Regions from separate parts of the Bradyrhizobium brasilense genome, predicted to be linked through region 2. Evidence: riboswitches for the same ligand, from Rfam matches in the RefSeq annotation. Region 2 holds a riboswitch; each other region holds the start of a gene.
What was found. A riboswitch is a leader RNA that binds a small molecule or an ion and turns the genes downstream of it on or off. The one in region 2 is predicted to bind cobalamin.
Positions count from the first base shown of each region.

Region 1: it holds a riboswitch for cobalamin, as region 2 does, so the genes downstream of both, QA635_RS05515 (TonB-dependent receptor) here and QA635_RS27070 (DUF1636 family protein) in region 2, are expected to answer to the same signal.
Region 3: it holds a riboswitch for cobalamin, as region 2 does, so the genes downstream of both, QA635_RS34435 (ribonucleoside-diphosphate reductase subunit alpha) here and QA635_RS27070 (DUF1636 family protein) in region 2, are expected to answer to the same signal.

Region 1 is NZ_CP121669.1:1,219,260-1,222,533, forward strand. It holds gene QA635_RS05505 (amidohydrolase family protein) at 1-151, shown strand, start outside; gene QA635_RS05510 (CobW family GTP-binding protein) at 153-1,082, shown strand; cobalamin riboswitch at 1,310-1,505, shown strand; gene QA635_RS05515 (TonB-dependent receptor) at 1,612-3,274, shown strand, end outside.
Region 2 is NZ_CP121669.1:5,739,214-5,742,487, reverse strand. It holds gene QA635_RS27080 (cobyric acid synthase) at 1-455, opposite strand, end outside; gene cobO (cob(I)yrinic acid a,c-diamide adenosyltransferase) at 467-1,120, opposite strand; cobalamin riboswitch at 1,157-1,368, shown strand; gene QA635_RS27070 (DUF1636 family protein) at 1,463-1,837, shown strand; gene cobW (cobalamin biosynthesis protein CobW) at 1,834-2,868, shown strand; gene cobN (cobaltochelatase subunit CobN) at 2,868-3,274, shown strand, end outside.
Region 3 is NZ_CP121669.1:7,461,682-7,464,955, forward strand. It holds gene QA635_RS34435 (ribonucleoside-diphosphate reductase subunit alpha) at 1-1,240, opposite strand, end outside; cobalamin riboswitch at 1,448-1,663, opposite strand; gene QA635_RS34440 (class I SAM-dependent methyltransferase) at 2,077-3,009, opposite strand.

The DNA.
Region 1 (3,274 bases), 4.5 Mb from region 2:
GAGCGATCGCGCGACCTTCTCCGCGATGAATCGTACGGCGGAGGGCGTGCGGCATCTTGTGGTCAGCGGCCAGCCGCTGATCAGCGATGGTGTGCTCGATGTCGCGGCGCGTCCCGGCCGGCCGGTGCGCCGGCCCGTCACCGGAGGCTGAGGTGCCGGTCCCGATCCTGCTGGTCGCGGGCTTCCTCGGGGCGGGCAAGACCACGGTCGTCAACCATCTGCTGGCGCATGCGCAAGGGCGGCGCATCGCCGCCGTGGTCAACGATTTCGGCGCGATCAATATCGACGCGGAGCTGATCGCGGGCGCCGGCGACGGCGTGGTCAGCCTGAGCAATGGCTGCATCTGCTGCACGCTGGAGGGCGACCTGCTGCGCACGCTCGCCACGCTGCTGCGGCGTGATCCGCGTCCCGAATTCATCGTGATCGAGACCAGCGGGATCGCCGATCCCGCCGACATCGTGCGCAACCTGATGGATCCCGTGATCTGGAAGGAGGCGCCGCTGGAGACGGTGCTGTGCGTGGTCGACGCGACGCAGCCTGCGGCGAAGCTGAACGATGCGCTGCTGCGCTCGCAGCTCCGGGCGGCGGACGTGGTGGCACTGAGCAAGGTCGATCTGACTGACGCCGCCACCTGCGCCGCGATCCGCGACGCCGTGCGCGCGGCGCGTCCGGCGGCCGTGGTGGTTGATGCCTCGCATGGCGAGGTGCCGGCCGCGCTGCTGTTCCCGGCGGACCTCGATCATGTGTCGGCGCCGCGCGAGACCGCGCCGCGACGGCCGGCGTCCGATCGCTTCGAGACGCTGAGCTGGACCTCGGAGCAGCGTGTGCGGCTGCCGCGCCTGCAGCAGGCGATCGGCAGACTGGCGCCGAAGCTGGCGCGGGCGAAGGGATTGTTCGAGACGGTGGAGCAGCCCGGGCGGCTGACCGTGTTTCAACTCGCCGGCGGCCGCGCGACCTTGGCTGCGGGCGGCCTGCCGTCGCCCGGCGTGCCGCGCACGCGCATCGTGTTCATCGCCGAGATGGGTGCGCTGTCGCGCGCGGAGATTGATGAGGTGATGCAGGGATGCGTCGAGGCTCAGTGACGCGAACCTACGTTTCCCGTCATCCTGAGGAGCCGCGAAGCGGCGTCTCGAAGGATGAATCGGCCACCAGCCGGGCCGTGCATCCTTCGAGACGCGCGTGCCGCGCTCCTCAGGATGACGGGTTGTCTTTCGGCGTCAGCGCTCGACGTCGCTGTGTCATCGCCGCAGCATCACCCGCAAAGCATGTGTGCGACAATCGCATCGAATTGACAGCCTTGCCGGCACCACCTATCGTTTTTGCCGACGGTTCCCTTCGGGGATCAAAAGGGAATGCGGTGCGAGGGTAACCCCAATGCCGCAGCTGTCCCCGCAACTGTAAACGGCGAGCCTTTCGTCAATTTGCCACTGGGCCATCAGGCCCGGGAAGGCGTCGACAGGCGATGACCCGTGAGCCAGGAGACCTGCCGTCAGTCGTGGTCACACGCGAGCACATCGGGCGGGGGCGTCCTGGTGGGATCGGAGCACTGCCTTTTCGGCAATGCGCCATCCGCGTTCGCGGTGACGTGCCACGTTACCGCGAGTCCTTTTCATGTCTCCGTCCTCTCCCGTTGCGCGCAAATGGCGCCTCGGTCTTCTCTGCTCCCTGTCATCGCTGCTGTTGCCGGCCGAAGGCTCGGCACAAACACCGCCACCAACCAGGCTCGATCCGATCGAGGTCGCGCCTTCCGCTGCGGCAAAGCCGAAGCCCGCGGCGCGCAGCCGTGACATGGCCGCTGCGGCGCGGCCGAGGCCCGCGACGATCGCAACAGCCGGCAACACGCCGCGCGTCGCAGCGTCGGGCGTACCGGGATCGGCATCGCCGACGCTCAATGCCACCACGCCGGGCGGCACCGGCAGTCGTCTCAACCTGACGCCGCTGCAGACGCCGGCCAGCGTCGAGATCATCACGGCGCAGACCATCGCCGAACGCGGCCAGCACAACGTGCTCGATGCCGTCACCCAGGACGCGGCCGGCTTCATCGCAACGCCGGCACCCGGCAATGGCGGCCTGTCGTTCAGCACCCGCGGCTTTGCCGGCAGCAACTCGGTGATGATGCTGTATGACGGCACGCGCTTCTATATCGGCTCGGGCACGCTGACGTTCCCCTACGACACCTGGTCGACGCAGCGCATCGAAGTGCTGCGCGGCCCGGCCTCGGTGCTGTACGGCGAAGGCGCGATCGGCGGCGTCATCAACGTGATCCCGAAGAAACCGCTCAGTACGCCCTACAACGAGGCCGAAGTTTCGCTCGACAGCAACATGACGCGGCGGCTCTCGGTGGACAGCACCGGGCCGATCAATCCCAATGTGTCGTACCGCGTCAACGCTACCGGCAACATGTCGGACGGATGGGTCGATCGCGACAAGACCTCGAACGCGGTGGTCTCCGCTGCGGTGCGGGTGCAGGCATCGGACAATCTCGCCTTCACGCTGTCGGAGGACTACGGCGACCGCAGTCCGTCGCGCTATTTCGGCACGCCGCTGATCAACGGCTCGATCCAGGACGCGCTGCGCTTCAAGAACTACAACGCATTGGACAGCGCGATCCGCTACCAGGACAGCTGGACCCAGTTCAAGACCGAATGGGACGTCGCCGACGGCATCAAGGTCAGCAACACGCTGTATTATCTGACCAGCGAGCGGCACTGGCGCGACATCGAAAACTACACCTGGAATCCGAAGACCCGGCTGATCGATCGCTCAAGCTACATCGAGATCTTCCACGACCAGAAGCAATTCGGCAACCGGATGGATGCGACCTTCAGCGGTCACGTGTTCGGACTTGCGAACCAGGTCGTCGCCGGGTTCGACGTCAACCGGATCGACTTCACCCACACCAACAACTCGCCCTATGGCGGCGCGTCGTCGGTCAATCCTTACGTGTTCGATCCGGGATCGTTCTTCGCCACGACGACGGCGACCACGCCGGGCTTCAACGCGATCGTCAATCAATACGCGCTGTTCGCCGAGGACCGTCTCTTGTTGACCGATCAGTTGTCGCTCGTCACCGGTGTCAGGTACGATCGTCCCGAGGTCGATCGCACCGACTACAAGGCGCCGGCAAACAGTTTCGAGACGACGCTATCAGGCACCAGCTGGCGAGCTGGCCTCGTCTACGAGCCGATCAAGAACCTCGCGTTCTATGGCCAGTACGCGGTCGGCGTCGATCCGGTCAGCAACCTGATCTCACTGTCGACCACGCAGAAGACGT
Region 2 (3,274 bases):
AAACCCATATTGGCGATATCGGACTTGCGTAAGTTAACCTCGGCGGGGCTGCCGGCGCCCTCGACCAGAACGAGGTCGGCGCGCTGCTTCAGGCGCGCAAAACTCTCCAGCACCGCGGCCATCAGCGACGGCTTCATGCCGGCATATTCGCGCGCCCGTGCGGTGGCGATCCGTTTGCCGTGCACGATGATCTGGGCGCCGACATCGGTTTCGGGCTTCAGAAGCACTGGATTCATGTCGGTGTGCGGCTCGACGCCGGCGGCGAGCGCCTGCAGAGCCTGCGCGCGGCCGATCTCGCCGCCGTCGACGGTGACGGCGGCGTTGTTGGACATGTTCTGCGGCTTGAACGGCAGCACGCGCAGCCCGCGCCGTCGCGCGGCACGCGCAAGGCCGGCGACGATGAGCGACTTGCCCACGTCCGAACCCGCACCCTGGATCATCAATGCGCGCGCCATGGTGATGTCTGTCAGAACTCGACGCCCGGCTGGGCCTTGATGCCGGAACGGAACGGGTGCTTCACCAGCGTCATCTCGGTGACGAGATCGGCAATCTCGATCAGCTCCTCCTTGGCGTTGCGTCCGGTGAGCACGACATGGGTCATCGGCGGCTTCGACGTGGTCAGGAACTCGACGACGTCGGCGATCGCGAGGTACTCGTAGCGTAGCGCGATGTTGATCTCGTCGAGCACGACCATGCGCAGGCTCGGGTCTGCGATCAGCTGCTTGGCCTTCTCCCAGCCGGCTTGCGCCGCCGCGATGTCGCGGGCGCGATCCTGCGTCTCCCAGGTAAAGCCTTCGCCCATAGCGTGGAATTGACAGAGATCGCCGAAATGCCCGGTGAGCAGGCGGCGCTCGCCGGTATCCCAGGCGCCCTTGATGAACTGCACCACGGCGCAGGGAAAGCCGTGCGCCACACAGCGCACGATCATGCCGAACGCGGAGGACGATTTTCCTTTGCCGGCGCCGGTATGGACGATGATCAGGCCCTTTTCACCGCTCTTGGTCGCCATGATGCGGTCGCGGGCGGCCTTCTTTTTCGCCATCTTGTCCGCGTGGCGCGTATCCAGCGAAAGATCGGTGCCGACGGCGCCGTCTTCAGCGTCCTTTCCATCAGAAGTCATCACATTCCTTCGGCTTGACAAGTGCGAGGCTTGGACGAATGGTGGTCCCGCGTTGGTTCCTGTCCTACGACAGGCGAAGAGGGAATGCGATAGGGCTCCGCTAAATCGGGCCCGAAGCGCAGCCGCCCCCGCGACCGTGACCGGAGAGATGCCCAAGCCACTGATTCCATGCGGGGTTGGGAAGGTGGGCATTGAAGGGTAAAACCTGCTCCGCAAGCCGGGAGACCTGCCAACGCAGCATGTTGTGAAACCGGCGGACGGGGTGTTCCGCGACGGGGAACGAACCTGTCCAAAATCGGTTCGTGTGCCTCATCGCTTCCCGCTGTCAATCCAGGAAGGGCGATGAGCGTTACACTTCATGTCTGCATCACCTGCCGCGCCGGCCAGACGCCGGCGGAAGGTGAGCTCGCGCCCGGTGCACGCCTGCATGCCGCGCTTGTCGAGGCCGGCGTGCCCGATGACGTCAATCTGGTTCCCGTCGCATGCCTGTCGGCCTGCAGCCAGGGTTGCTCGGTCGCGCTCAGCGCGCCGGGGCGCTGGTCCTATGTCTACGGCCGACTGTCCGCTGATAATGCCGCGGATGTGATTGCCGGTGCCTCCGCCTATGCGGCGGCGCCCGACGGCATCGTGCCGTGGCGCAGCCGTCCGGAAATCTTCCGCAAGCAATCGCTCGCCCGCATTCCACCTCTTCCCGTCGTGCCGGAGGCCGCAGAATGACCACGCTCGCCAAAATTCCGGTCACGGTCGTGACCGGCTTCCTCGGCTCCGGCAAGACGACGCTGATCCAGCATCTGATCCGCAATGCCAACGGCAAGAAGCTCGCGGTGCTGGTCAACGAGTTCGGCAGCGAAGGCGTCGACGGAGACATCCTGAAGTCGTGCGCCGACGCCAATTGTCCGGCCGAGAACATCGTCGAGCTCGCCAATGGCTGCATCTGCTGCACCGTCGCCGACGATTTCATCCCGGCGATGGAGCAGTTGCTGGCGCGGAACGTGAAGCCCGATCACATCGTGATCGAGACCTCGGGGCTCGCCCTGCCGAAGCCGCTGCTGAAAGCGTTCGACTGGCCGGAGATCCGTTCGCGGATCACGGTCGACGGCGTGATCGCGCTCGCCGACGCCGAGGCCGTCGCCGCCGGCCGTTTTGCGCCTGATCCGGCCGCGGTGGATGCGCAGCGTGCAGCGGACGACAATCTCGACCACGAGACGCCGCTGTCGGAAGTGTTCGAGGACCAGATCGCCTGTGCCGATATCGTGCTGCTGACCAAGGCGGATCTCGCCGGGGCGGAGGGGATCAAGGCAGCGAAAGCGGTGATCGCGGCCGAGATGCCGCGCGAGGTGCCGATGTTGCCGGTCGTCGACGGCACGATCGACGCGCGCGTGATCCTCGGGCTCGGGGCGGCGGCGGAAAACGATCTCGCGGCGCGGCCGTCGCATCACGATGGCGAGGAGGAACATGAGCACGACGATTTCAATTCGGTTGTGATCGATCTTCCGGAAGTTTCGGATGTCGACGCGCTGGTCGCCTCGATCAAGGGGCTGGCGCGCGAGCAGAACGTGCTGCGCGCCAAGGGCTTCATCGCGGTCGAAGGCAAGCCGATGCGGCTATTGGTGCAATCGGTCGGGGAGCGGGTCAGGCATCAGTTCGACATGCCCTGGGGCGCCCGGGCGCGGCAGTCGAAGCTCGTCGTGATCGGCGAACATGCCGACATCGATGAAGCCGCGATCAGGGCACGGCTTGGTGTCTGATGCACGTCGTCTTCCGCGAGAGCCGCGGCCTTGAGGAGACCGCGACGCCAAGGGACCTCGGCCAGGATCCGGCCGATCTCGTGGTGTTGTCGTTTTCCGACAGCGATCTTGCTGCCTTCGCGGCCGGCTGGCGGCGCGGCCGCGCCGCGTTGCCGTCACTGCGGCTCGCCAATCTCGCGGAGCTGCGCCATCCGCTGTCGGTCGATACCTATATCGAGCGGACGCTGTCGCACGCGCGTGGCATTCTGGTTCGGCTGATCGGCGGCGAGCCCTATTGGTCGTACGGGCTGGCCGCGGTGCATCGGCTGGCGAAGGAGCGCGGCATCGCCCTGGTCGTGCTGCCGGCCGATGGCCGCGACGATCTGCGGCTGGATGAGTTCTCGACCTTGCCGGTCTCGACGCTGCG
Region 3 (3,274 bases), 1.7 Mb from region 2:
GCCCACGTTCGCGCGCGAGCGTCACGGATGCCGCGTCGGCATCGCGACGGATTTTCCGGAACATGTTCAGATTGAACGACTTGGCCACGACACTTTCCATCGGAATGCCCTTGGCCTGCAGGAACGAATGGAAGCCCATGACGCCGAGGCCGACGGAGCGCTCGCGCAAGGCGGCGTAGCGGGCACGCTTCATGCCGTCCGGCGCCACCGTGATGAAGTGGGTCAGCACGTTGTCGAGGAAGCGCATGACGTCTTCGATGAAGCCTGGCTTCTCATTCCACTGGTCCCAGGTCTCGAGGTTGAGCGACGATAGGCAGCACACCGCGGTGCGCTCCTCGCCGCGATGATCGATGCCGGTCGGCAGGGTAATTTCGCTGCACAGGTTGGAGGTAGAGACCTTGAGGCCGAGCTCGCGCTGGTGCTTGGGGAGCGACCGGTTCACGGTGTCAATAAACAACAGATAAGGCTCGCCGGTCTGCAGCCGGTTCTCCAGGATGCGTTGCCACAGCTGCCGGGCGTCGATCTCGCGGATGACATCGTTGGTCTTCGGGCTGCGCAGGGCGAACGCGGTGCCGGCGCCCACGGCACGCATGAACGCGTCGGTAACGTTGATCCCGTGGTGCAGGTTGAAACTCTTGCGGTTAAAGTCGCCGGACGCCTTGCGGATCTCGAGGAACTCCTCGATCTCGGGATGGTGGATATCGAGATAGACCGCCGCAGAGCCGCGCCGCAACGAGCCCTGGCTGATCGCCAATGTCAGGCCGTCCATAACGTGGATGAACGGGATGATACCCGAGGTAACGCCGCCCTTCACCTTCTCGCCGATCGAGCGAACGTTGCCCCAGTAGGTGCCGATGCCGCCACCGTTAGAGGCAAGCCAGACATTCTCGTTCCAGGTGCCGACGATGCCTTCGAGCGAGTCCGACACCGAGTTAAGGAAGCACGAGATCGGCAGACCGCGCGTGGTGCCGCCGTTGGACAGTACCGGTGTGGCCGGCATGAACCACAGCCGAGACATCGCATCATAGAGACGTTGGGCATGCGCAACATCATCCGCGAAGGCGCAAGACACCCGCGCGAACATGTCCTGGAGCAATTCGCCGGCGAGCAGGTAACGGTCGGTCACCGTCAGCTTGCCGAACGGCGTCACCAGGTCGTCGCGCGTCCGATCGAGCTTGAGATCGGCCGGCCTTGGCGATGGCGCAAGGGGGCGCGGCAGCGGAGCTGGCGATGGCAACACAAGACCAAACTTAGGCGGGGTAGGCCTTGCCTGCGCTGGGCGCCGCTGCCCGTGCGGCGGCTCAATGAGATGACCATGCTGATCGAAATTGTAAGACGGCGACATCGGCAACCCCGCGATGTTAGGCGCGGGCCGGGCGGACGACTTGCGAGGAATCCGGGCAAATGTCCCCGGCTGCAAGCGACCCACCGGAGCACCCCGCCCGAGGACTTTCATTCGGTCGCGGCAGGTCTCCTGGCTCGCGGGTCACTGCGGCTGTCGGCCTTCCCGGCGCTGTGTCGCGCCAGTGACCATGATGACAACCGCTCGCCGCTTACAGTTGCGGGGGCAGCCCCGGAGTTGCCGTTTTGGCGCACCGGGTTCCCTCTTAGCTTCCGCCCTACAAGGTGTGGGGAACGGAAGACCGTGACTGACTATAGATAGGCACTACGCGCCGGGATTCGTCAATTGGAGAGATCAAGATTTAGAAGGCAAAAACATACCGACCTGCCCGGACCACTCTATCGCCGCTGTCACTTCCGCTGCAGATGATTGGAGATGCCGTTGGGCTGCCTTTCCGGTTTCCGTTGAGCTTGCGCACAGTCGAGGAAATTCTGACCCACGTGTCGCATTGATGCGATCTATGAAACCGCGCGTCAGTAGAGAGGGAATTCGGCAAGGCGCTCTCCGATCTGAATAGCAGCGCTCGCCGCGACAAACGGCATCTGGACGAGTCGTTATCCATCGTCGGCGAACAACATTGGCTCTGGCGCGCCTTCGACACAGAATGACCTTGTTTTTCGACGTCTTGATCCAGCGCCGAAGAGATTCGCGCGCTGCACAGTGGTCCTTAACTGTCAGGGCTCCAGCGCAACCTGAAAGCCCTCGTTGCTTTCAACATGAACGTAACGGGGTCCAATCGGCCGTCCCCTGCCGCTGGCGACGGTGACAACGTCTTCCAGAGGCGTGGCCCGCGCATCCGCCTCTGGGCGAGACAAGATCAGATCCGCATGCAACAGCCCTTCTGATTCGAGGCCGGTCGCATCCACGCCAAGGGCCGCCAAGCTGGCCAAACAACTTTCAAACTCTTCAGCATCGCGAAAGCGACGCTGGATAAACGTCGCGCCGGTAAGACGTTCTGTCACAAGACCACGCTTTGCAAACGCTTCGGCCAACGATTCAAATGGGAACATTCGTAGCACGAAGGAGATGATCCATGGTTGCTTCTCTGTCGCATCGAGAATCTCGCTGAACGTCTTCTCGGTAACGTAGCCGATGCATCCGGTTGACATGATAACATCCACGGAGCGGAGAATGCGCGCGCTATCCGTCGATAGCGCCTCCTTTTCAAGGTCAGCGACGATGCCCTGCTCCAAGAGGCCAACAGTCTTTGCATAGCTGATCGCCCGTGCCGACACATCGAGGCCGATAAAGCGCGCCACCCCGACATCAGGCCAGGCTGCATAAAAATTGCGATCGAGACTCACCAGTGTTTCAGAACTGATCGCCCTCATCTCACGCCGGGCGTAGCGGTGACGCAAGCCCCCGAAGGTCAGCGGAAAGCGATGCACCGCTGCGTTGATGCCGTATGAACATCCAACATCGAGCACGATGGGCTTAAGGCCAGTTGCCGAAGCTTTCGCTGCCAGGATTTGGCGCACAACCGGCTCAGCCACGTCCGGGATCATATAATCCAAGTCTCCGAGGATCGAGAAATATGCCCTCGGATCATCAGAAGCATAAATATCATAGAATATAGCTTTAGACCGATTAATACGCGAAAAATCCATCCGCAACGCAATTCCTCCCATCTCATTTGCAAGCGAGTCGACGACAGGTGCCTTCGTACTCGCCCGCACTTTGGTATACAGGTCGGTCTTACACCCGCCGATGCGACAGCAGAAGCGGCAAGCGGACAAGAGCATCCGCCTGCGTAAGACTATCATGAAACTGGTCCCGCACCGATGAACAGCCGCTGGAGATACATTCGGCCGAGTTGAGAGCAGTCGAGGCAACGGCAGGCAGCATGAGAAGAACCGTTTCTGTCGCGTGATA